Regions from separate parts of the Staphylococcus lugdunensis genome, predicted to be linked through region 1. Evidence: riboswitches for the same ligand, from Rfam matches in the RefSeq annotation. Region 1 holds a riboswitch; each other region holds the start of a gene.

What was found. A riboswitch is a leader RNA that binds a small molecule or an ion and turns the genes downstream of it on or off. The one in region 1 is predicted to bind thiamine pyrophosphate.
Region 2: linked by a shared signal. The riboswitch ahead of thiC (phosphomethylpyrimidine synthase ThiC) and the one ahead of AL499_RS03310 (ECF transporter S component) in region 1 are both predicted to bind thiamine pyrophosphate.
Region 3: linked by a shared signal. The riboswitch ahead of tenA (thiaminase II) and the one ahead of AL499_RS03310 (ECF transporter S component) in region 1 are both predicted to bind thiamine pyrophosphate.
Region 4: linked by a shared signal. The riboswitch ahead of AL499_RS07870 (ABC transporter substrate-binding protein) and the one ahead of AL499_RS03310 (ECF transporter S component) in region 1 are both predicted to bind thiamine pyrophosphate.

Annotation. Positions count from the first base shown of each region.
Region 1 is NZ_CP014022.1:695,766-701,807, forward strand. It holds gene AL499_RS03300 (class I SAM-dependent rRNA methyltransferase) at 1-1,036, opposite strand, end outside; gene auxA (lipoteichoic acid stability factor AuxA) at 1,730-3,022, opposite strand; gene graF (glycopeptide resistance-associated protein GraF) at 3,168-3,302, shown strand; TPP riboswitch at 3,548-3,647, shown strand; gene AL499_RS03310 (ECF transporter S component) at 3,727-4,302, shown strand; gene AL499_RS03315 (ABC transporter ATP-binding protein) at 4,315-5,718, shown strand; gene AL499_RS03320 (energy-coupling factor transporter transmembrane component T family protein) at 5,711-6,042, shown strand, end outside.
Region 2 is NZ_CP014022.1:2,097,351-2,103,392, reverse strand. It holds gene thiC (phosphomethylpyrimidine synthase ThiC) at 1-1,691, opposite strand, end outside; TPP riboswitch at 2,003-2,104, opposite strand; gene AL499_RS09745 (oleate hydratase) at 2,410-4,185, opposite strand; gene AL499_RS09740 (TetR/AcrR family transcriptional regulator) at 4,389-4,976, shown strand; gene yut (urea transporter) at 5,196-6,042, opposite strand, start outside.
Region 3 is NZ_CP014022.1:2,380,231-2,386,272, reverse strand. It holds gene AL499_RS11165 (HD domain-containing protein) at 1-124, shown strand, start outside; gene yidC (membrane protein insertase YidC) at 508-1,383, opposite strand; gene thiE (thiamine phosphate synthase) at 1,473-2,111, opposite strand; gene thiM (hydroxyethylthiazole kinase) at 2,114-2,902, opposite strand; gene thiD (bifunctional hydroxymethylpyrimidine kinase/phosphomethylpyrimidine kinase) at 2,895-3,716, opposite strand; gene tenA (thiaminase II) at 3,721-4,398, opposite strand; TPP riboswitch at 4,485-4,588, opposite strand; gene AL499_RS11135 (transglycosylase family protein) at 4,811-5,518, opposite strand; gene AL499_RS11130 (single-stranded DNA-binding protein) at 5,997-6,042, opposite strand, start outside.
Region 4 is NZ_CP014022.1:1,674,136-1,680,177, reverse strand. It holds gene speC (ornithine decarboxylase) at 1-146, opposite strand, end outside; gene yidC (membrane protein insertase YidC) at 951-1,727, opposite strand; gene AL499_RS07885 (helix-turn-helix domain-containing protein) at 1,729-2,835, opposite strand; gene AL499_RS07880 (tripartite tricarboxylate transporter permease) at 3,059-3,292, shown strand; gene AL499_RS07875 (hypothetical protein) at 3,609-3,974, opposite strand; TPP riboswitch at 4,102-4,202, shown strand; gene AL499_RS07870 (ABC transporter substrate-binding protein) at 4,302-5,216, shown strand; gene AL499_RS07865 (MFS transporter) at 5,317-6,042, opposite strand, start outside.

The DNA of each region.
Region 1 (6,042 bases):
TGACAGATTTAAATGCTTTTAATGAGAAGATACTTGAGTTTGTGCATAATAACAATACACCATTTGGCGCTAGAACGCTTAATGCACCATTTATGAGCTCATCATAATTTTTTTGTACGGAAAAAGTTTTCTTTTTATTACGTGCAAAACTTGGCGGATCAATCACAATCGTATCATAAAAGCGATTGTGTCTATGTGCATATTTATAAAAATCAAATGTATCCATTACATAAATGAATTGTGTCTTAGGATCTATGCCGTTAAGACCAAAATTTTCTTCCGTTAAAGCTCTAGAACGATTAGCCAAATCAACACTTGTCGTTGATTGTGCATGATTAGCTGCAATAACTGAAAAAGCTCCTGTATAGCTGAATAAATTAAGGACATTTTTTTGTTCAGCATATTGATCACGTAACTTTTTACGCACTTCTTTTTGGTCTAAAAATATTCCTGTCATTAATCCATCATTTAAATCAACATTGTAAAATGTAAAATTCTCTTCAATAACTATCGGAAATTGTGGTGCTTCTCCTTTGACGAAACCACCTGAATAATCAGCATCTTTAAATCTCATTTTTTCGTAAATAGATTTGTAAGGAATAACTGTTTCTATCGCTTGCAAAATTTCAAATTTAAATTTGTAGATACCTTTTGAATACCATTGAACAAGTAAATGACCGTTATAATTATCAATCGTTAAACCGCCAATTCCATCTCCTTCAGCATTAAACAAGCGAAATGCATTTGTACCATCAATATGAAAATAGTAGTCACGTTCAGCTAAAGCATCTGTGAATAATTGTGTGAAAAATGAAGTAGTAATCTCTTCACTTGGATTATAACTTAACACCCATCCTAATCCTTTATGTTGCCGTCCTACATATGCTGTGGCAATATAATGACCTTGATCAGTTGTTAACTGAAATAAATCGCCCTCTTTTAAATGATCCTGGCGATAAATATCTTCTTCATCTACTAAAGGATAATGATTTAAATATTTTTGTTCTTTCCCTTTATTTATAATAGCTGTCTTCATAAACGTTCTCTGCCTTCCTTTATTAAAATATGTTAGGCTTTATCACTGTTTCTTTTATATTAACAAATTTATAGATATCATCATAAAAAAGAGATTGGCCTGTAAATCGTTTCTAATCAAAGAAAAATGGCAATTTCCATCCAAATCGTGGCAAAACTACCATTTTTATAATTGATACATTATATTTTAGTTTGTAAAGCGTTTATTCTTAATTATATTTAGCAATCATTTATTAAATTATACGTGAGTGTGTTATGTTTTAAAACTATTCTGGAGCAAGACAGCATTCATAATGAAATTTTAGTTCCACCCCGGCAAGGTTGCGTAGGATTGAAAAAAGCCTGGTATAAGCGTATTTTCAATCTGGTCAACTACTGCCAATATAGCGTTCATAGCCTATAACATAATGATATCCTAGACTCATTGATAACAAGGTTCTTAAAAGAATAAGCCAAGTTAAAAACTAGGATCCTATCAAAAAATTTCAAGCACTACCAGCTTGTGTAGACTCAAGCTGTACCATAGAAAAATGGAGAAATATGATATTTAACATAAACTAAGCTCTAAGACAATTCTTCAATTTTGAAATCATCTTAGAGCTATGCCTTTGTATTTAAATACTGACCTTTATTATTTTAGCATTCATATTCCAGCCACTATCAGAACGACATTCGTTGGTCGATCATATATCATTTATGGCTCATCTCTAACTTGTAAACTAAATGCTACAATAACTGCTATCAACATAATGATTAATGTTGGCGTAATAAATACGGATAATAGTAATCCATGAATCATGATGTTGATAAATTCTGTAAGTAATTTAAAGAACAGAATACTAATCATAAACAGTTGCAAATAATAAAATTTACCGCGTAAATAGTGTGTCAACGTCGTTGCAATATACACAATAATAATAAATATTAGTATAAGCAATGTAACCCATTCAATGACATACTGTGTTTGAGATATTTTCCACTCACCAGAAACAAAAAGCGAATTTCTATTGTTAAATTCAATAAAGGTAAATAAGAAAATAATAATACCACAAAAGATTTCTACAAATACTGGCTTTACCCATTTTGGCTTACGCATCCAATTTGGAATATCATCTTCTTCAATATTAATGATATTTTTAACTTTGTTTTTGAATTTGTCTCTTTTCGTTCTAATTTTATCTAAATCGACACTTCTTCTAGTCTTACGTGCATATTCTGTTGTCTTATCTTGAAGTTGCTTTAAGTGAACTTTCGTTTGATTTGAAACATTGCCTTTTGATGTTCTAGATAAATCATATTCTTCACCTAACTCTTCTTTTGTTAATGGTAGCGCACGTCTTAAGAATAAAAAGTTCCAAATAGACATTTGCCCTAACAACCACATAATAATGAAGAAAGTATTTACACTTAAAATATCAATAGGTGCAATTTCATTAGCATCTACTTTGCCGTATAAAGAAATTTGTGTAATAAGGTAACTAATACCATATGACAATATAATCCACAAATAATGATTCTTTCTATTGTTTGGATTTAATTCATCTTTATATACAATATAACCAATATGAATGACAAATGGGAAAATAAAAATAATTGCCCAGAAACCATAAACTTGCGTCATTAATAAAATCGTAATGATAAAGAAAACGATTCCGAATATTAAATAAAAAATTGAAATATCATAATCATACTTCGTTGTTCTAAATAATGTGTAGCCAATAAAGATGACTAAGACACCAAAAAGGATAATGATTATAGCACTTATAATAGGAAAAGCGCCTATAAACCTACTCATCACTCTAATAATTTCACTAAAAAATGCATTCAGGAAGTCCCATACCGAAAAAATCTTTAAATCAACTTTTTCCTTTTGATTAAGCTCTTTAATTAAAGGCAAGTTAATCAAAACAATGAGACCTGTGAAAAGTGAAACGAAACCGATGATATAACTGAAAATAATCTCGGTGTGTTTCTTAAGAAAAGACATACTGTTCACCTCAAAAGTTATTATATATGAAGAAGCCCGACTTGTCTTTAATATTTCATTAAATACGACTATAGACTTAGCAAAAGTTTAACAATAAATGGTCAGGGTATACAACAAATATAATCACTATTAAGGAGTGTTATTTATGTCAAATGAAGAATTAAATAAAAAATCCGCAGAAAAAGCTAAAGAAGCTGAAGAAAAGCTTAAAAAGGAAAAAGAAAGTACAGAAGATAGCATAGAACAAACTAAAAAAGATGTTCAAGACACATTAGACTAAACGTAATATAATTTATTTCGCAGTGCACACTGCTTCTTATATTAAATATGTAAGTTAAATCTATGGGAGCGGAACAGAATTCATAATAACTTCTGTCTCGCTCCCAAATTTTCATTGTTAATCATTAATGATAGATGTGAAAGTGTATGTAAGATGCTTTTTTATTTCTTAACCACTTTTATTATAATTTATTAAAATTGCCTTGACATCAAGTACCAAAAAGCATACATTTAAATTAAATTACATAAACGCACTAGGGGTGTTTAAACTGAGATGAAGCCTTGCTTCAAACCCTTCGAACCTGATCTAGCTTGTACTAGCGTAGGAAAGTGACGATAAATTGCAATGCTTATCGTTTAAGCATTTATTTTTTAACGCACATCTTTCTACGTGAAGGTTGTGCGTTTTTTAGGAGGCAATTTTTATGTCAAAAGGTTTAAAATTATCTGAAATACTAGTTACAGTGTTAATCGCTGTTATTTTTGCCATCATTTATAACTTGTGGTGGTTTCCATATGAATTTGCAAAAGTTGCTGGTTTACACCTTGAACAACTGACTTATGGTGTATGGTTTATGGCCGCAATCGTGGCATACTTAATCATACCTAAACCAGGAATTGCAATCATCGCTGAATTTGCAGCTGGTGCTGGGGAAACAATTGTTATGGGTAAATTTGATATTCCTACTATTATTTATGCCATACTGCAAGGTGTTGCATGTGAAATTATTTTTGCTATCTTTAAATATCAATCTCGTAGCGCTGTAGTAGCTATGTTAGCCGGGTTACTTACTGCACTTATTTCATTCCCAGTTGATTACTTTTATGGCTATTTAAATGAAGTTGCTGGTTGGAACTTACTTCTATTTATCGTTTTCCGCGCCATTAGTGGTATCATCCTTGCTGGTTTATTATCTTACATCGTCGTCAAAGCGCTGGATCAAACCGGTGTTACAAAATTATTCCGCCCAGCATCTAAACAAGATTATGACAACCTATAAGGGGACATTGACGTGTTAAAAGTTACAAATTTACGTTTGAAATATCCAAACGGAGAACGCAAAATTTTTGATCACCTTAATATTGAAATTAAAGACAAAGAAAAAGTGCTTTTACTAGGTCCATCTGGATCTGGTAAAAGCACCTTGCTTAATGTATTAAGTGGTATCGTACCCAATTTGATTGATTTGCCAATGAAATATGATGAGCTTGAAATCGACCCTCATAGTGGTGTGATTTTTCAAGACCCTGATACACAATTTTGTATGCCTAAAGTTTATGAAGAACTAGCGTTTGTTTTAGAAAATAAGCAAGTACCGCAACATGAGATGAATGCTCAAATTGAAGCTGCTTTGAACTCTGTAGACTTGAAAGTAACAGATCAAACATTTGTCAATCACTTAAGTGGCGGTATGAAACAAAAGCTTGCGATCGTAGAAACAATCCTTCAAGATGCAAGTACACTATTTTTAGACGAACCAACTGCGATGCTCGATGTCGAAGCAACTGCAGAACTATGGAATAAACTTATTGAACTATGGGCAGATCAAACTGTACTTATTGTCGAACATAAAGTTGAACATATTTGGAATCATGTCGATAGAGTAATACTTATGGATTATGAGGGACATATTATTGCAGATAACACTCCGGACTATGTATTAACACATTGTGAGGATTTATTAACTGAATTTGGCGTGTGGCATCCAAAAGCCTGGGAACATGCACCAACTCGACAACTGATATCAACTGAAAAATCTGAGCCACGCTTTAATTACAAAAATGGAGAAATTATTCGAGGAAAGAAAACATTAATTCAAATCCCTGAAATATCTATTGGTACAGGCGAATGGATAACGATAACTGGGAAAAACGGCACAGGTAAAACCTCATTAATAGAATCGATTCTTCAATTAATAAAATATAAAGGCCAAATGTATTATAATGGCACAGTCATTAGTAAGATTAAACAAGCAGCCCAACATATGTATCTGGTATACCAAAATCCTGAATTACAATTTATTACCAATTCTGTTTATGATGAGATACATATTCATTATAATCACCAAGATCCACAAGTTGCAGATGATAGAACAAATGAACTACTTACATTGTTACATTTAGACGCTGTCAAACAGCAACACCCTTTCGAACTTTCCATGGGCCAAAAACGACGTTTAAGTGTAGCAACTGCATTAAGTTCTAAAGCGGATATCATTTTATTAGATGAGCCGACATTTGGATTGGATAGTCATAATACTTTCCAACTAATTGAACGCTTCCAGCAACGCGTGAAGCGTGGGCAAACGATCGTTATGGTTACACATGACCCAGAAATCATCAAACGTTATCCTACACGTCGTTTACATGTGGAAAATGGACAACTTCTTGAAATGGCAGGTGTTACACATGTTTGAACGATGGAAAAAACGCTATACCTTCATGGATGATGTGAATATTATCACTAAATTACTTTTAGGTATTACCCTGTTTTTCTTTGTTATTTTTATTCACAATTTTGATTACATGCTTTATATTTCAGCATTAATGTTCATCTTTTTAATGCTTTTTAATGGTACTGAGTTGAAAATTACACTTGCTTTCTTATTTGCTACAATCTTATTTGCACTCACGTCATCATTATTTATGATTTTATATGGCAATGGCGAACATTTTATTTTTAAACTAGGAATTATTCAAATAAGTACAGAAAGTATTGTCAGAGGACTTCATATTTCATT
Region 2 (6,042 bases), 1.2 Mb from region 1:
TCTTTCATACCTGCTAGCTGTTCTTTGTATGAATCACGAATATCATGTGATAATTTCATTGAACAGAATTTAGGACCACACATACTACAGAAGTGTGCAATTTTCGCAGATTCTGATGGCAACGTTTCATCATGGAATTCTCTTGCGCGATCTGGATCTAATGACAAATTGAATTGGTCTATCCAACGAAATTCGAATCGCGCTTTACTAATTGCATCATCACGCACAGTAGCACCTGGTAACCCTTTTGCTAAATCTGCGGCATGGGCTGCTATTTTATAAGTAACTACGCCGTCTCTCACATCATCTTTATTTGGTAAGCCAAGATGCTCTTTCGGTGTAACGTAACATAACATTGCTGTGCCATGACTTGCGATTTGAGCCGCACCAATTGCCGATGTAATATGGTCATACGCTGGCGCGATATCTGTAACTAATGGTCCTAATGTGTAGAACGGTGCTTCCTTACAATAGAAATCTGCTAAGTCTTGGTTCTCTTTAATCTTATGCATTGGAATATGTCCGGGACCTTCAATCATAACTTGAACATCATGTTTCCATGCAATTTCAGTTAGCTCTCCTAATGTTTTTAACTCTGAAATTTGACTTTCATCATTGGCATCATAAATGGAACCTGGGCGCAAACCATCTCCGAGTGAAATTGCCACATCATATTTATTTAAAATTTTACAAATATCTTCAAAATGCGTGTATAAGAAGCTTTCTTCGTGATGTGCCAGACACCATTGTGCAATGATTGAACCGCCGCGTGAGACAATGCCGGTTAAGCGATCGACAGTTAACGGAATATAGTGTAATAGCAAGCCAGCATGAATGGTAAAGTAATCAACACCTTGCTCCGCTTGTTCAATAAGTGTATCGCGATATACTTCCCAAGTTAAATCTTCCGCCACGCCATTCACTTTTTCTAGAGCTTGATAAATGGGTACAGTCCCAACCGGAACTGGTGAATTACGAATCAAATATTCCCGTGTTGAGTGTATATTTTTACCGGTTGATAAATCCATCATCGTATCTGTCCCCCAATGAATTGCCCAAACGAGCTTTTCAATTTCTGCTTCTATCGATGATGACACGACCGAATTACCGATATTGGCATTGACTTTAACGGCAAAGTTTTTCCCGATAATCATCGGTTCTGATTCTGGATGATTAACATTATTAGGAATAATTGCACGTCCTCTAGCGATTTCATCTCTGACAAATTCGGGTTCTACCTGTTCACGAACCGCAACAAATTTCATTTCTTTCGTGATGATGCCTTGTTTCGCATAATGCATTTGTGTCACATTTCCACCTTGTTTGGCACGCTTCGGTTGATATTGAAAAGGATGTGCCACATAATTTTTATGGCCTTCCTTTTTAAAACCGTTATCGATGGATTGTATTTTTCGTCCTTCATAGCTTTCAACATCTTGTCGTGCATCAATCCATGACTTTCTAAGCTGAGGAATACCGCTGTCAATGTTCACATCATAGTTATCGTCATGATAAGGTCCAGCAGTGTCATAGACGGTAATAGGATCGTTGTGAAATGCATCGTTCTCTAATTGCGTATCCGATAATTCAATTTGACGAAATGGCACTGCAATATCGTCATCGCTTCCCTTTTTAAAAATACGTTTGCTTGCCGGAAAATTCTTTTTAAAACGAATCATTTCTTGTTTCATATAAACAGCCTCCTAGATGCTAGACGTGTTTAATATTACTTTGAGAGAAATCCACATAAAAAAGCATTCAGCCTAATACTGAATGCATAAGAAAATAAGCGAATTTATACAAAAAACATATATGTATCAGATAATAGCCAATATCTTTAAAATATTGGTATTTTAACTTGAGTTAACGATATGCCCTATATCTATAACTAACTCTCGTGTTTACTGTACAATCTGTTCTGGCAAAAAGTAAGCAACAGACTACGAGTGAAACACATGCTTAAATAAACTGATAAACATGATGATGTTCTAATTCTTTAGTATAAATGGCTCACTTGCTTCCCTACGCTAGTATTATCTAGATCAGGTTAAAAGGGTTGGAGAAATTCTCCTTTCAGCAAATCAAAGCACCCCTAGCAGATGATATTATGTTGCAGGTATAATTATACCAAACGTGTCATTTTCCTTCAAACCGCTATAAAATAGCACATTTATCTTAGATTATTATGTTGATAGTGATTCTATGGTCATCAATGTCGTCGTATCCCTCAGTCTATCAATGTGATGATTTTTATTATCTATTGTTTGAAAGCATTCGTATCATTGCCTTGATAACTATTTAGATAGACAATTTGTAATCATCAGAAATCAATTCATTCTAAATAAAAAGAAGCCCCACTTCTACTTTGCTAAGCGGGGGTTCTTTTTCAAAATGAAACATCTCTTGCACCTATAGCAACTTATGTTGTTTCAATAATTGCTCTATATACGTGCCTTTTATTTTTTTCAAGAAAGCATTAAGGGCAACTTGTTTTAGTTTCTTTTGCTCGACCAGTTCAACCAAGCCTTTACCATCATTGAGTTCGTACATCGCGTCCATTAAGACACGCAAATCAAATTCTGTCGCAACAACTTCTGGGACACCTCGATCTATGTTCAACAATTGATATACGGCTTCCATGGCAGTTCTTACTGAATATTCTGTAGTAAAGACCGTATCTCTCTCTGTTTCTGCAAAATTACCAATAAATGCTAAATTGCGTGATTGATGTGGCACAACAAGTGGTCTATCACCTATGGCTCTTGGCATAAAATATGAGCAAATATAAGGCATATAAACTGGTATGCTATTACATTGGTTTTGAGCAAGATCTTTAATTTGATTAGTAGGCACACCCATATGATATAACCATTCTTGGCAAATTTCGTTACCACTACATTCCACAATCGGCTTGTTGATATAATCCCCTTTGACATTAGAATAGAGTGCATAAATCCATACACTCACCTCATCTTTAGGTTGTGCTTTAAATTGTTGTTGGCGATTAACAGTAAAACTCATTTGCCATGCCGAATCATTAACCGTAATAATACCTCCAGTTACCGTCTTGCCGGCAAGGGGATCCCTCTTACATATGCTTTCGATAGTATCAATGATTATCTTATTATTTGTCGTTGCAGTTGCTGACACAAACCAACTTTTTTCAGGTAAATCTTGATAAAACTTTTCTGGGTGACCAAACTCAGGGCTTTGTTTAGCAAGATTACGCCATAAGTTCCAACTACCTCCTGTGACTTTCGTAGGAGGTGCTGGGATTTCATTATCTCCATAAGTTGAGCTTTCAGTAATACTACCATTTGTCACAAAGACGAGGTCATTCGGCGTTAATAGCATTGTCTCCTCTTTGCCTTGACGTTTAAGTTTCATTTCGCGAGCAACCTTCTCTGTCGTTGTAACATCTACTTTAATATCAAGTACTTGAACATCATATTCAAACTGTACACCATGGGATTCTAGATAGGCAATCATAGGCAGTACTAGTGATTCATATTGATTATATTTTGTAAACTTAAGGGCACTGAAATCTGCTAATCCACCAATGTGATGCACAAAACGCATCAAATAGCGGCGCATTTCCATCGCAGAATGCCATGGTTCAAAGGCGAACATCGTCTTCCAATAAATCCAAAAGTTCGAATTCATAAAATCTTTTGAAAAGACCTCAAAAATCATCACATCATTTAAATCTTTTTCTGTCATCAAGCATAAATCTATCATTTCTTTGATTGCTTGTTTCGTTAAAGTGAAGTCACCATCCGTTGGTAACTGATGACCTCTTTTTTCAATCACACGGCATCTTGAGTAATTGGGATCTTCTTTATTTAACCAATAAAATTCATCTAATACAGAAGCCCCCTCTACTTCAAGTGATGGAATAGATCTAAATAAATCCCATAGACATTCGAAATGATTCTCCATTTCTCTTCCGCCACGTACGACATAGCCTTTCATAGGAAGTTCATCTCCATCTAAACTTCCACCAGGTTTAGCTAATTCTTCTAACACATGGATTTTTGCCCCATCCATTTGCCCGTCTCTAACTAAGAAACATGCAGCTGCTAAAGATGCTAATCCTGATCCAATTAAATAAGCTGACTTTTGTTCTACGTTTTCAGGTTTTTTTGGTCGCGCAAACGCTTCATAATTTCCATTACTATAGTACATTGATATCACTTCCAAAATTTGTCATATTTTTTAATTTTAAAGATGAAAAGTAGTAAACTATAAGTAATTATTCAGAAAATAAATCTACCCTTCTCTTATATTATAAATAGATGAAGGTCTATTATTGTGAGGCATTTATATGTGTCTGTAACTTAAGCGACATTTACGAAAAATTGTCCTATATCGTATTGGGAGTGAATATAATGAATAAACAAGATTTACGTGTGCAAAAAACACATCAAGCACTCATGACAGCTTTTCATCAACTGCTAAAAACAAAGACTTTTGAACAAATCACGATTCAGGATTTATGTCATAAAGCAAATATTAGACGGTCAACCTTTTATCGCCACTTTAATGATAAATACCATTTACTTAATCATGTCGTCGGGATTTTGATTGACCATTTCAGAGAACTGTACTTACCTGAAATTAATCCAGATAACCCAAGACAATTTTTTGAAAAGCTAATGACTGATATTTTAACATTTATTCATCATCATAAAGATACGGTTCGTAGCGTTATTACTTTAAATTTTTACGGAGAAGTTTATAACATTTTTTATGATCAAATCTACGCAGCAGTAAAGAAGCAAATCGATTTTGATAAACAAAATGGTCAATTTTATGTAGACGTCACGATTTATAGTGAGTTTTTAACAGGTGGTATTTTAAGTATTATTACAAATTGGATTCAACATGGTCAACAACAACCTATCGATAAAGTAGTAAATGAAATTGTAACAATTATTTGTGGTGCTAGAGAAATCCATTTGAAGAAATTGAAATAACGTAAAAAAATTTTTAATCCCCAATAGAGACAGACTCAGTAGAATTTGTCTTTATTGGGGATACATTATAACCATTTCATTATGAATAACATGTTTTATTTTTAAAGGTTAATTTATGAATCATTTTTTGTCGGCTTCCATAGTCGGTTAATTCATTTCTGGTATAAGCGTGCGTTTTTTGAACATTCACTTTACGCTTCTTGCATGTTTTTGCATCACTTAATTTTCATTTGACATTTTTCCCGCAAACAACACGAGCCACGTGGCAAAAATAAATGGTGCCGTTAATATAGGTAATCCAACTGGCGTAAGCAACGTTGCTAGTGCACCATGCATCACTATCGTTAACAGCAATCCTGTGATAACTGCAATATACTTATTCAATTTAGTCATGAATGTTGCACCTAAAGCAATCCCTGTAAGGACAGCATTATAACCATATAAGCCATTTGCGATGGTTGGATAATCTCCACCTAATAATGCAATACATGCAACTGCAAATATACTTGAAATTAGCGCATATACTCCACCCTTAATTGAACCTAAAAAGATACCAATCAATATCAACACACTACCACCAATAGATGTCACTAAGAAAATTTCACTAAAATTCGTCGTTATGCCACTTAACCAACTTATATGATGGTGGCTAATCACTGGATGTTTAACATGTAGGGGTAAAATATCAACAGTAACACTTAATTTTGAAAACTGAGTCGTCATTGCTAGGATTAACCAAGTCATTAAGACAAATGGAAAAGTTAACATAGGAACGCCATAAGACTTTAAAAATTCACGTGTAGCAGCACCTACTGGCAACGTTAAAATAACACTAATAACTAAAACAATCCAAGCGATAGTGGTTGATTGTAAGAATAACGCCAGTCCAATCGCTGTTAGTACTGAGTTATAACCTGCTAATCCATTGTGAATTTCCTCGGCACTATAATTAAAATATGGTGCCAACAAAACTGACAATGCACTGCCTAATGCTGCAGCTAAACCCAATTCCCAATCCGCCACAAATAATCCAATCAAAATAAATAATCCAGTCCATTTACTATTA
Region 3 (6,042 bases), 890 kb from region 1:
TTACGATAAATTGCTAAAATTAAAGGATTTAATGCATACTGAAACAGCACGTAATATTGCCATACAACGCCATGATTTCATGAAACAGTTCATCAACCAATTTTTTGATGATTGGTATCAATAATAATGCAGTCGAGATAAACGTATTTTGGGTTTGAGCAGAATAGACAACTTACACTATACACTACCAATGGAAACTTCAATTCTTATTCCTACAAATAATATTTCTCGATATGTATGAAACAATCCCAGATAATGAATTCAATCATCATCGTGGTGCAACATCATATCATCCAAAAATGATAACGAGCTGTACATTATCTAATACACAAGGTAAAAGACAATTTCTATCAAATAATTTTAATAGAAATTGTCTTTTTACATTGTTTAAGAACTTAATGTCCTAGCCCCCTAAGTAAACACACCGATAATACGTATTTTTGTAAATAAAGAAGCCAGTAAATGAATTTACAAAACTCATTTACTGACTTCTTTTTCTATGAATTCTTATTTTTTCTTTTTATTATTTTTTGAGACTACTTGTGTGTTTTTACCTTTTTTTGTTCCTTGATTTTTTTCTTTTTCATATTGTTTAATCATTGGTGCTACTTCTTCTTTAGCACGTTTTGAATAATACATGTTAGCGAAGTATGTTTGAACAATCAAGAAAGCGGCGCTGACTGACCAATATAAGCCAAGTGCTGCGGCTGATTGATATGAAATCCATATAATCATGATAGGTGACACAATCATCATCATATATGCCATTTGACGTTGCTCATCTGGCATCGTTTTCGTTGAAATGTAAGATTGAATAAAATATAGTACCCCGGCAATAGCTGTAATCCAAATATCTGGTTTAACTAAATTAAACCATAAAAAATGTGGGTGGTGTGTAATTCCACCGCCAATTTGATATCTAAGTACAAAATATAATCCCATGACGATTGGCATTTGAATTAAAACTGGTAAACAGCCTAACATACTTGCCATTGGATTGATATCATATTTTTTATAAACCTGCATCATTTCTTGATTAGCTGCCATTTTTTCTTCTTGAGTTCTTGCACGTTTAACTTTTTCTTGTACTTCACTTACTTCAGGTTTGGCCACTTTCATTTTTTCACGCATCATATGACTATTTTTATAGTTTGATAACATGAACGGTAATAAAACAATCCGAATAACTAAAACTAATACAATGATAGCTAAACCATAATCATTATTAAAAATGCCTGAACCTAACCAATGTAGTATCTTTTCCATTGGATCTACGAATGTATTATAGAAGAAACCCGTGCGATTTCCTTGCTTAGAGTAGTCACACCCTGCTAAAAAGACCATTATCCCTAGAAACAAAGGTAGTAGTGCTTTTTTCTTCATTTTTCCACCTCTATTATGTTATTTCACATAGATGTTATTTTATCATACTAATACTACAGTAGAAAACAATATGTGGAAAAATTTCTTTGTTAATTATAATAACTTAAGAATTTATTAACAGTGCTGTCAATATTTTGACTTCTAGCGATAGCTGATATAACTGAAATTCCATCCGCACCTGCATCAACTACTGCTTGTGCATTATTTTCGGTCACACCACCAATAGCCACGATTGGAAAATTACCTATTTCTTTTCGTAACGTTAGAATCATTTCAGGACCTACTGGTGTACTAGCATCAGACTTTGATGGTGTCTGGTATATAGGGCCAACCCCAATATAGTCGACATGTGTTAAGTCAGAATGTTTCAATTCATCTAGATTGCTCACGCTTAAACCAATAATTTTATCATGAAATTGTTCAAAAAAGTCTTCAACTTTGGCGTCATCTTGACCTACATGTATACCATCAGCTTGTACTTTTAAAGCAAGTGCAACATTGTCGTTAACAATAAATGGCACCTGATAGTTATGGCAAAGTTCCTTTAATTTTAATGCCAGTTGTTCTATCTCTTTGTCTTGAGATACTTTTGATCCTTTTTCTCTAAATTGAAACATTGTAACTCCAGACTCTAAAGCTTGTGTTACTACCTGTTCTAAACTTTTCCCTTCATGTATATCTTGTGTACCGCATATAAAATATACTTTTAAATCTGTACTTTTAAACATTTCTATACCTCTAATCTTCTAACATTTTGTTGATATAATTCATAGGTCATTTGGTACATATGATCTAATAATTCTGTTTGAAAACTTCCTGGTCCCTGACAATGTGGACTTTGTTCAGCAAGTTCGGCGGCGATATTATAGAAACTTATTGCCTCTTCAAGCTGTTGTAATGATGGGTGTATGTTGCCGAATAAAAAGCTGGCAATAATGCCTCCTAATAAACATCCTGCGCCAGTCACTTTGGCTAATAATGGTGAGCCATTAGATAATTGAACGATTTGATTATCTTGAACAATAATATCGTCTTTTCCGGTTATCACAATGGCAGTTTGATATTTTTGGTATGCTTTTTTAGCAATTGCTATGGTGTCAAGATTGCTTGCTCCATCTGTACCTTTCATTGTTGTATTCATATCAACAAGCGTCAATACTTCAGAAGCATTTCCCTTAATAACAGAAACTTCTACTTCAGCTAAAAAACGTTCACAAAAGGTTTTGCGATATGTTGATGCCCCTACAGCTACTGGATCAAAAACAATTGGCGTTCCTTGTTTATTGGCAATTCTCCCAATCTTAATAATATCCTCTTCATTCGCTTTTGTGAGTGTACCAATATTGATTAACAATGCTTGAGCAACTTTATAAAACGCTTCTGCCTCTTCAGGTGCTTCACTCATTGCCGGACTTGCACCCATACTTAACAATCCATTAGCAGTGAAATTTTTCACAACATCATTCGTATAACAAACAATTAAAGGATTATCTTCACGTAATTTTTCTAAATTATTCATCATCTAGTCCTACTTTCTTTAAGTATGCAAAATGGTTTACTGGCCCTCTACCTTGACCTATTTCAGGTGTATATTCAATGCTTAAAGATATGAATTTCTTTGCCTTTTTCACAGCTTCATAAATTGAGCGACCTTTAGCTAATTCTGCAGCGATAACAGCAGAAAATGTACAGCCCGTACCATGCGTATGCGGAGTGTTAAAACGTTGATTTTCAAATGTATAAACATCATCTTTTGTAAACAAATAATCTTTAGCAATATTTGGGTCTTCGGAATGACCACCTTTAATTACAACACCTTTACTACCAATATCATTGATGAATATATTACCTGCCTTATAAATATTCGCTTCACTATCAATTTTAATACCTGTAATTTCTTCAGCTTCCGGAATATTCGGTGTAACAACATCAGCTAAGGGTAACAATGTTGACTGTAAATGTTTTTTAGTATCATCATCCATAAGTGAATCGCCACTTTTAGCTAACATCACTGGATCGATGACATATGGAATGTCTGCATATTTTGTAAGGTAGTCACGTACTAGTTCCATCGTGTCTTTAGTTGCAATCATGCCTGTTTTAATTGCTTGAGGTAACTCATCATCAAATACGCTATCCAATTGTTCTTTAACCCATGATGTTTCCAGATTATGAATGTGTTGAACACCTTTCGTATTTTGAGCAACGATGCTTGTAATGGCAGCCATACCATAAACACCACAAGAATGAAATGATTTTAAATCTGCCATAACGCCAGCACCACCTGAGGGATCAGTACCTGCAATTGTAAGCGCAATTTTCGGTTTATTCATGCTTTTAACCTCCAAAGTTCCATTGTTCATTCGTATATGCCATATTAAAGAAATGTCTCTCATGAATCGTACTTTGTAAAAAGCTTTCTTTAATTTGTTGTTTTTCTACGTCTGAGCTGTTTTCTGTTAATTGATCTAGCAGCTGATCAAAAACATTTATAAGTTCTCTCATTTCTGTGCTATAAAATTCAAACCATTTAGATAAATTTGTAGCTTTGTTTAATTCAGGGTCTTCTATTGCTCTTAATGCAATCACTTCATAAACATATGGACAAGGTGCCATAGCTGCAATTGCATAGGCCGCATTTTCATGCGTATAAGCATGATAATACATATGTTTAATATAATGATCTCCACTTGGCGGCCAAACCTTTTCTTTAATAATTTCTTCATACGGCTCGTTTATATAATCCGCCAATATTTCATGTGCTTCAACTTCCCCTTCAGTTAAAAACTCAATTTGTTCAACAAGAAATTTAATACTTTCAATATCAGTAACTTTAGGAATAAGTAATGCGTATATATTCATAAATTCTTTTAAATAGGATGCGTCAGCTCTTAAATACTGTCTGATTGCTTCTTTAGAAATTGTTCCCTTTAATAAGTCTTGTATGAAACCATCTTGATAAATTTCATCAATAATTGGTTGTGATGCTTGTTTAATTTCATCTGAAAATTTCACTTGTATTGCCTCCCAGTATAAGTCTTTAAAAAATAAAAACTACATTTCAACGTAGAAATGTAGTTCATCCCAAACAATATAATGGCAGATTATTGTTGCTACTTTCCTACGTTGGTTCTAACCAAATCAGGTTATAAGGGTCTGACTAATTTCGTCATCTCAGCCAATAAAGGCTCCCCTAGTAGTTTCCTATTACATTTAACATATCAAAGCCAAACTCATTAATCAAATGTAAAGCAACCATGTCATACCTCTAGATACATATCATCATATTCATTTTTAAATGTGTTAACTTCAAATACAAAATTTAATTATTGAAGACAGTCAAAATAATAGCTGATATATCTTTTAATATAAATAGAACCCACCTCATGATTATGAAGTGAGTTCAGAATTTAATTTAGGTTGGGCCCTAAGCTGTTGTCCAGTGGCCTGCACCTTCTGTATCATATAATTTTTGTGCTGCAGCATCTTGAACATGTTCTGGAGCATTAGCTGGTGACACACCTTTATATTCAGATGGCGCTACATGATTCCATGTTGACTGCATAAATTGATATTTACCTGCTGCACCAGATGATGGATTAACTGCATGAATATCTCCACCAGATTCACGTTGTGCTATTGCTTTCAAGTGACTGTTAACATTAACTGATGAATGACTTGAAGCTTGGCTTGCTGAACTTGACTGACTATGAGATGTTGCTTGTGTTTGTGGTTGTTGTGTTGATTCGCTTTGAGGTGCTTGCTCAGTTTGAGCTGGCTGAGCTGATGTTGATTGTTGAGTTGCAGCACCTTGAGATGATGACATTGTTCCTTGTTGAGCTTGTGAATTCATTGTTGTATCATCAGCTGCACCATTTGATGGATAGTATTGCCATTCAAAATAAGTACCATCAGAAGCAAAGTGATAAGTAGTCCCTTCATAATTGAATGTAAAATCATACGCTCCTGATTGTACAGGCTTTTCATTTAATGATTGATCATTTGATTGTGCTAATTGTGCTAACTCAGCTTTAGTATTGACATTTAATTCACTCGCATCTGCATCATGACCTGCATTTCCTGCTACTAAACCTAAGCCTACTGCTAGAGATGATGCAATAATTGTTTTTTTCATAATTATATATCCTCCTAAATTTGAGTTCATTTCATATTTAAATTTACAATTCATAATGTAACATCCATAAAAAATAAGCAGGTTACAGTGAAATAAAAATAACTGGTAAAAATTTACAAAGACATTACAAAAACAAAGAAATAATTATACATACCAAATACGTAAAAAATACTTTGATGCAGGACTAAAAAATCTATAAATTCCAATTACCTGTGTAATATTTTGAAATTTGTCAGATTATTGTGTGAGTTTAACAGATATTCTCATATAGAATATGATTGTAATATATGTATATTATTTAATACTTCTTCAATAAACAGCTAGGAAAATATAGCAAAATTTAGCACAATTCACCATATTTCCCATCACTGTTAAGCATAATTGAAAGGATTTATATTAAAGAAGATTATTGGGAGTATGAATAACTAGTCGGATATAATTTATGGATAAAATTTGAGTTTTAATATTGAAAAAGCAATTATTCGATATTTAAGAGTTTCATTTCATCAACTGAAAAAGGTTGA
Region 4 (6,042 bases), 980 kb from region 1:
TTGACAAAATCCATATCCTCTTCCATAAGAACAACAGCACCTAAATCGATGATGTCTTCATCTTTGTCATGGATCGATACAATTTCTCTTTCGCTAGTGAAATATTTTCTTGCTTCCTCCGAAGAAGCAACTTTCAAGAATTTCATAAATATAACCTTCTTCCCTCAAATTAATTTATTCTCTTTTGTACCTCCACCGACAGTGTAGTACGATTATCAAAAATTGTTAATACCTTAAATAATTATTTCTGTGAAATATTTCACATTTAATATTACAACGCTTACATACACAAGGCTTTTGAGAATTGTTAAGTTTTTGTGACAAGTATGTAAATTGCATTTACAAAGTAAAAACCCCGCCATTGTAGGCATATTTGTCTATACAACTTGGGAATTTTTATTATAATATGTCTTTAAAAGTAACCAATATGCAAAATATTATTGCGGACTATGAACAAATGTTTATATCTATTTTTTCACAATCTCACATCCGATTTTTGATTAAAAATTTAGACATGTATCTTCTCAAAAAGATGATCCATGTCCTAGAAAATAAATTTTCACACTTCCTTGTATATTCATAATATTTTATATTTATGCATTTAATACGATTAATAATTCAATTCTCGCTTGCTTAAAATCGAATGTTTTTTTAAAAAACTTGCAGTTAAATATTTTGCTATTCTATCTATTCTGGCTATTTACAACTTGTGGCTCAATTAATTCGACTATCTGCTTTTCATAAAGAGGTCGCTTGCTTCAATTACTACCTAACAACTACACATATATGGTCGACTGATACTAAGTGGTGTTGTCTCAACTGTGGAAATCATACCAGCTATAATAAATATTGAATCAAATTTAGCATCCCGTTGATTGGTAAATGATAGTGCCTGTCTTCTTTTGTCATGCTTAACTATGACAGTGTCTACCTAATAATATAAAGATTTATCACATTGTTTTTGATTGTCTAATATGATGCGTTTGGCGTTGTGATATAATTGCTTGCAACATTAATGACGCAGCATTTACAGACCAATATAAAGCTAGTGCTGAGGGAGATTGAAACGCAATGTAGAGAATAAATAACGGGGAAACAATCATCATCACATAGCCCATCATTCTTTGTTCCTTAGGCATTTGTCTGGCACTTAACCATGATTGGACAAAATACATGAACCCAGCAATCATAGCCATCATGCTATCTGGTGATGTGAGATGAAACCACATAAATGTTGGATGACTTAGAATTCCTCCTGAAGTTGGCCATTTTAATGTCGCATATAATCCTAATAAAATAGGGATTTGTATTAGCATAGGTAAACAGCCAAACATGGTTGTTAAAGGATTAAGTTGATGTTGTTGATATAACTGCTGCAACTCTTGATATGCCTCATTTTTTAGTTGCTGAGTTGCTGCTGCTTTCATTTTTTGTTGTATCGGTTCAATTTTGGGTTGTAATTCTTTCATTTTCATACTGGTTATTGCCATTTGTTTTTGGTTATGCAACATGAGTGGCATTAATATTAATCTTACTAGGCACACAATAATAACAATAGCCAATCCATAATTATGATTCAAATGTAAACCCAAATAATGTAGCAACCCATCCATAGGTCCAACAACAAGTTGATACACCAAACCTGTCCTTTGATGTGTATCACTGTAATTGCATCCTGAAAGTAAACTAATCCCTAATAAAAGTATTGTCACATACCATTTCTTCATTTTATTCAGTCCCCTGGCGATATATAAAGTCTAAACGCTTCACAATGTGTTGAAATTGTGGATTATGCCACAATTCTGCAAATCGTTGTTCGTCAGCTACGACTCTATAAAAGTCACGTACCACTCTATCATTTTGTATATTTAATCGCTCACCAAACGGCATTTTTGCTAAAAACATATCAATATCATTAAAAAAATAATCTTGCTGATAATTGCAATTTCGCACAACTCGTTCATAGCACTGACAGTAGTCTTCTAAATATTCTAAAGCTTGCTCATACTCAGTTTGTTGATAGTAATACATAGCCAGCGACAAATTAATACCAATATTGATATATGGAAATAATTGATTGGTATTAAATCCCTGCTGCAATGCTTTAAAACGCTGTTCGATATCACTGATTTCTTCGTATAAATCACGAACCAATATCAACTGTAACTGTTGAGACATTAACATTAGTGATTGATACATATCCACTTGAATCACACTTGAAGCCTTCGCTAAGTTCCCTTGTTGTGCATAAGCATCTGCTAAAAAGAACGCTGTTCCCTCTTTAATTGAACAATCAGGAACAGTGTCGATAATGGCGCCATAGTCTGCAGAATATAGCTGAAATGCTAAACGATAACATTTAGCATATTTTATCAGTTCATCAGAATCGGATTTTTCTTCAACTATATCGCATAATGTTTGTGCAAATTGAATCGTATCTAGACGTTGTTCCTCATTTTCAGCATAATAAATATGATTCATCAGCAACGCAATGATTGACAATAAAAATGAATACTCATTATTGTTATTATGACAACTCTCTCTCACTGCAGTTAAAAATGTCCCATACGAATGATTAGTCAATTGTTTAGACAATTGTTGACATAGATGAGTAGCGTCTTCTTTCGTTAATACATCTTGATAATCCAATAATTCGTCCACACTCATATTAAATAATTTTGCAAGCTTTGGTAACAACTGAATATCAGGCATTAAACTACCATTTTCCCATTTTGAAATAGTTGGCTTTGTGATATCTAAATATGCAGCCAATTTATCTTGCGTTAATCCTAGTTTAGTCCGCTGCGCTTTTATAACCTTATTAATTTTAATCATATTAAACAACTCCTTACATTTATTGTATCTAGCAGTTGAACTAAATTGTATTTCTAATATGACAATATCAAGGAAATAAAGTTTCCAAATAAGAAACTTATAGTCGTATGGATATTCTTTTCGTTTAAAAATTCGTATAAAAACACGGTGTATGATAATTTAAAATACTATCATTCGAAAATCTTGTATCGTAAGTTACAATATTGATAAAGAGGTGATATAAATGAAAAGCATCTTTAATTTCTCATTCGTTCTAGGGCTTATGTTAATTATCGTTGGGATTGTACGTTTATTTAATGGTATTGATATTGTATCTATCTTTGCAATTGCACTGGGAATTATGGAAATATTTCTCTCATTAAGTCAGCGCAAACAAATTAAACGACAAAACCAACATGCTTCAAATGACTCAAAACACGAAAAACCAAGTTTTAAACATACTCATGATAAAGAATAATCATCATTTCAGCTACTAAAATAAACAAAATTTATTATAATATATATAAATGATAAAATAATATAGTCTGTACTAAATAACGCTCCATGTTATCGTTTTTTACGATTGAATTAATGTGTACTTATCGTTTTACTTTATTCAAACTTTACAACTTTTAAATAAGATACGTGAGATTAAGTGTTTTCTCATTTTCTCTAGCAGTATCTTCACAAAAACAAAAAATAAACATATTAACTATTAACTTTATTTCACAAATTAGTGAATCTTTAGCATTGTTCAATAGTTAAATATGCTTATCCGCTCTCGTTTCCTATGTTCAGTAATCTAATGGCCCTAATAGTATAAAGATAATGAATAATACAGCACTCAAAAATGTTGTCGGCATAAGCCACCATACTTTGGTAAAATGTTGGCGCTTAAGTTCAATCAATCCAATCATAGTAGAAAAACCCCATAAATCATCAAATACAACATTTCCAAATATATTCTCTGGTAGTAGCGCATCTAATAATTCAATTAAAAATGCTGCCATTAAACCAAGTTGGTAGCTAATCACTAAAATACGTCGCTGCTTAGATTGCCATTGTCGACTCAGACGCAAATACGCCCAAAGTATTATTACAAGAATGAACACCTCGATGATAATAGTTAAATAATACAAGTAATCATTGCTTATTAACATTTTAACCCTCTTAACATTAAAAAAATTATAAATATGTTCACTTTTAGAATAGGTCATATCAATGCATCATTCAATTATGATATACCAATTTTATTTACTTATGTTGTTATGTTATGTTGTATATGTAAATGATCACTGGGGGTGCAGTAATCGCTGCTGAGAGAAACTTTGTTTCAACCCTTGAACCTGATGGTTAGTACCAGCGTAGGAAAGTGAACCTTGTGCGTCATTGATGCGTAGTCCTTTTGATATCAATCTTTTTCTTGTTAAACACAAGCATTCACTTTTGCTACGTGAATGCTTATTTTAATAGGAGGAGAAAAGATAATGGATACACTAACAGTTGGTTTAGAATGGTTTTTAAATCCAGATCATATGCCGCTGATCATTGGCATTGAAAAAGGCTGGTTTGCAGACGCACAACTTGACGTACATATGATTGAGCCAGAAGCGCATTTCGATGCACTATCTGAAATTGAAAACAACAAAATGGATATAGCGATAACAGAACCTATTCACTTAGTTGAAGATCGTGCTAACGCTAAAGATGTTGTTGGCTTCGCACGATTCTTGCACACTAACGGTGGTGTCATGTTCAACAAAGATAAAGCAATAACTCGTCCACGTAACCTTATTGGAAAACGCTTAACCTATCCTGGGGCACCAGGCTCCGGTGGTATTGCAATTGTTAAAACAATGATTGAAGCCGATGGTGCTACATATCAGGAAGGTGATTTGATTCCTGTGAACAATAGCTTTTATCATACAGATGCATTAGAGAAGGACAAAGCAGACGCAGCAACGTTAATCTTTGAAAATTTCGAAATAATCGAAGCAAAATTACGTGGCTTAAATGTCGATTTCTTCGCTCTTAAAGATTATAATGTTCCAGATTTTTGTCAATTAATATTGATTACCTCTCCACAACACCTCAAAATACAGCATGATAAATTATCACGTTTTATCACTGTCATTAAAAAAGCTATAGATTATATTCATCAACATTTGGATGAAGCGATTGCAATTTATTGTGCTTATACGCACACTGATGTATATGATGCATTAAACCAACAAACCATACAAGCTACAGCCCATTGTTTTACTAATGATTTATCAATGAGCTCCGATTATTACAATGATTTACAACTATGGTTACACGAAAACGATAAAATCGTACAACCCATTGATTCACAACTTTATTTCACTAATGAATTATTATTCCCACGTTATCACCGACACTAATCAAAACCACCCGTTATAAGGGAGGGTTTGATTGTAGACAAACCTACTTTTTATAAAGGGGGGTTTGTCTTTTTATAATTTTAAAAATTATAAAATGAAATTACTTTTTATTATTGAACATCTCCTTAAATATTTCTGTATTAGCATATATAAATATTGAGATTAGAACTAAAGATACACTTGCAAAATAATAAGGCATAAATGTTTGAGGCACCAATCCAATTAATATTGCACCTATAGTCATACCTATATATCTTACAAAATTAAAAACACCTAAAACCTTTCCTTTGATACTTTCGAACCTTTGAGATATTAGAGTTGATAGTAAGGCAGGAACAAGGCCGACAAAAAGTCCTAGTATAAAAATGATGAATGATAAAATTATTAAACTTAAAGTATTAAACAATCCAAATAGCAAAGTAAATATTGAAAAAATAATAACAGTGTATTTAAGTATAATTAAACCCTCATGCTTCTTTGAAATTCTTTTGTAGAACATACTACCTAATATTACACTAACTGTAATAGGTAAAAATAATACACCGGATATTCCTTCACCTATATTGTATATATTGTTTAATAATGTTGGTAAATAAACCAATATTGAGAAATAGGTAAAAAATATTAAGAATCCTAACAATACTAAAGTAATAAAAACTTTATCAGATAAATAATTTTCATTTACTTTTTCTGTTAATTTTCCTATTCCTTTTTCAACATTAGGTATATTTGTAAATGATATAATTAAAAATAGTATCATTGATATCGCAAACAAAAAACTAAAAATCCCCATATAATCCCATTTAGCACCTATACTACTGCCCAA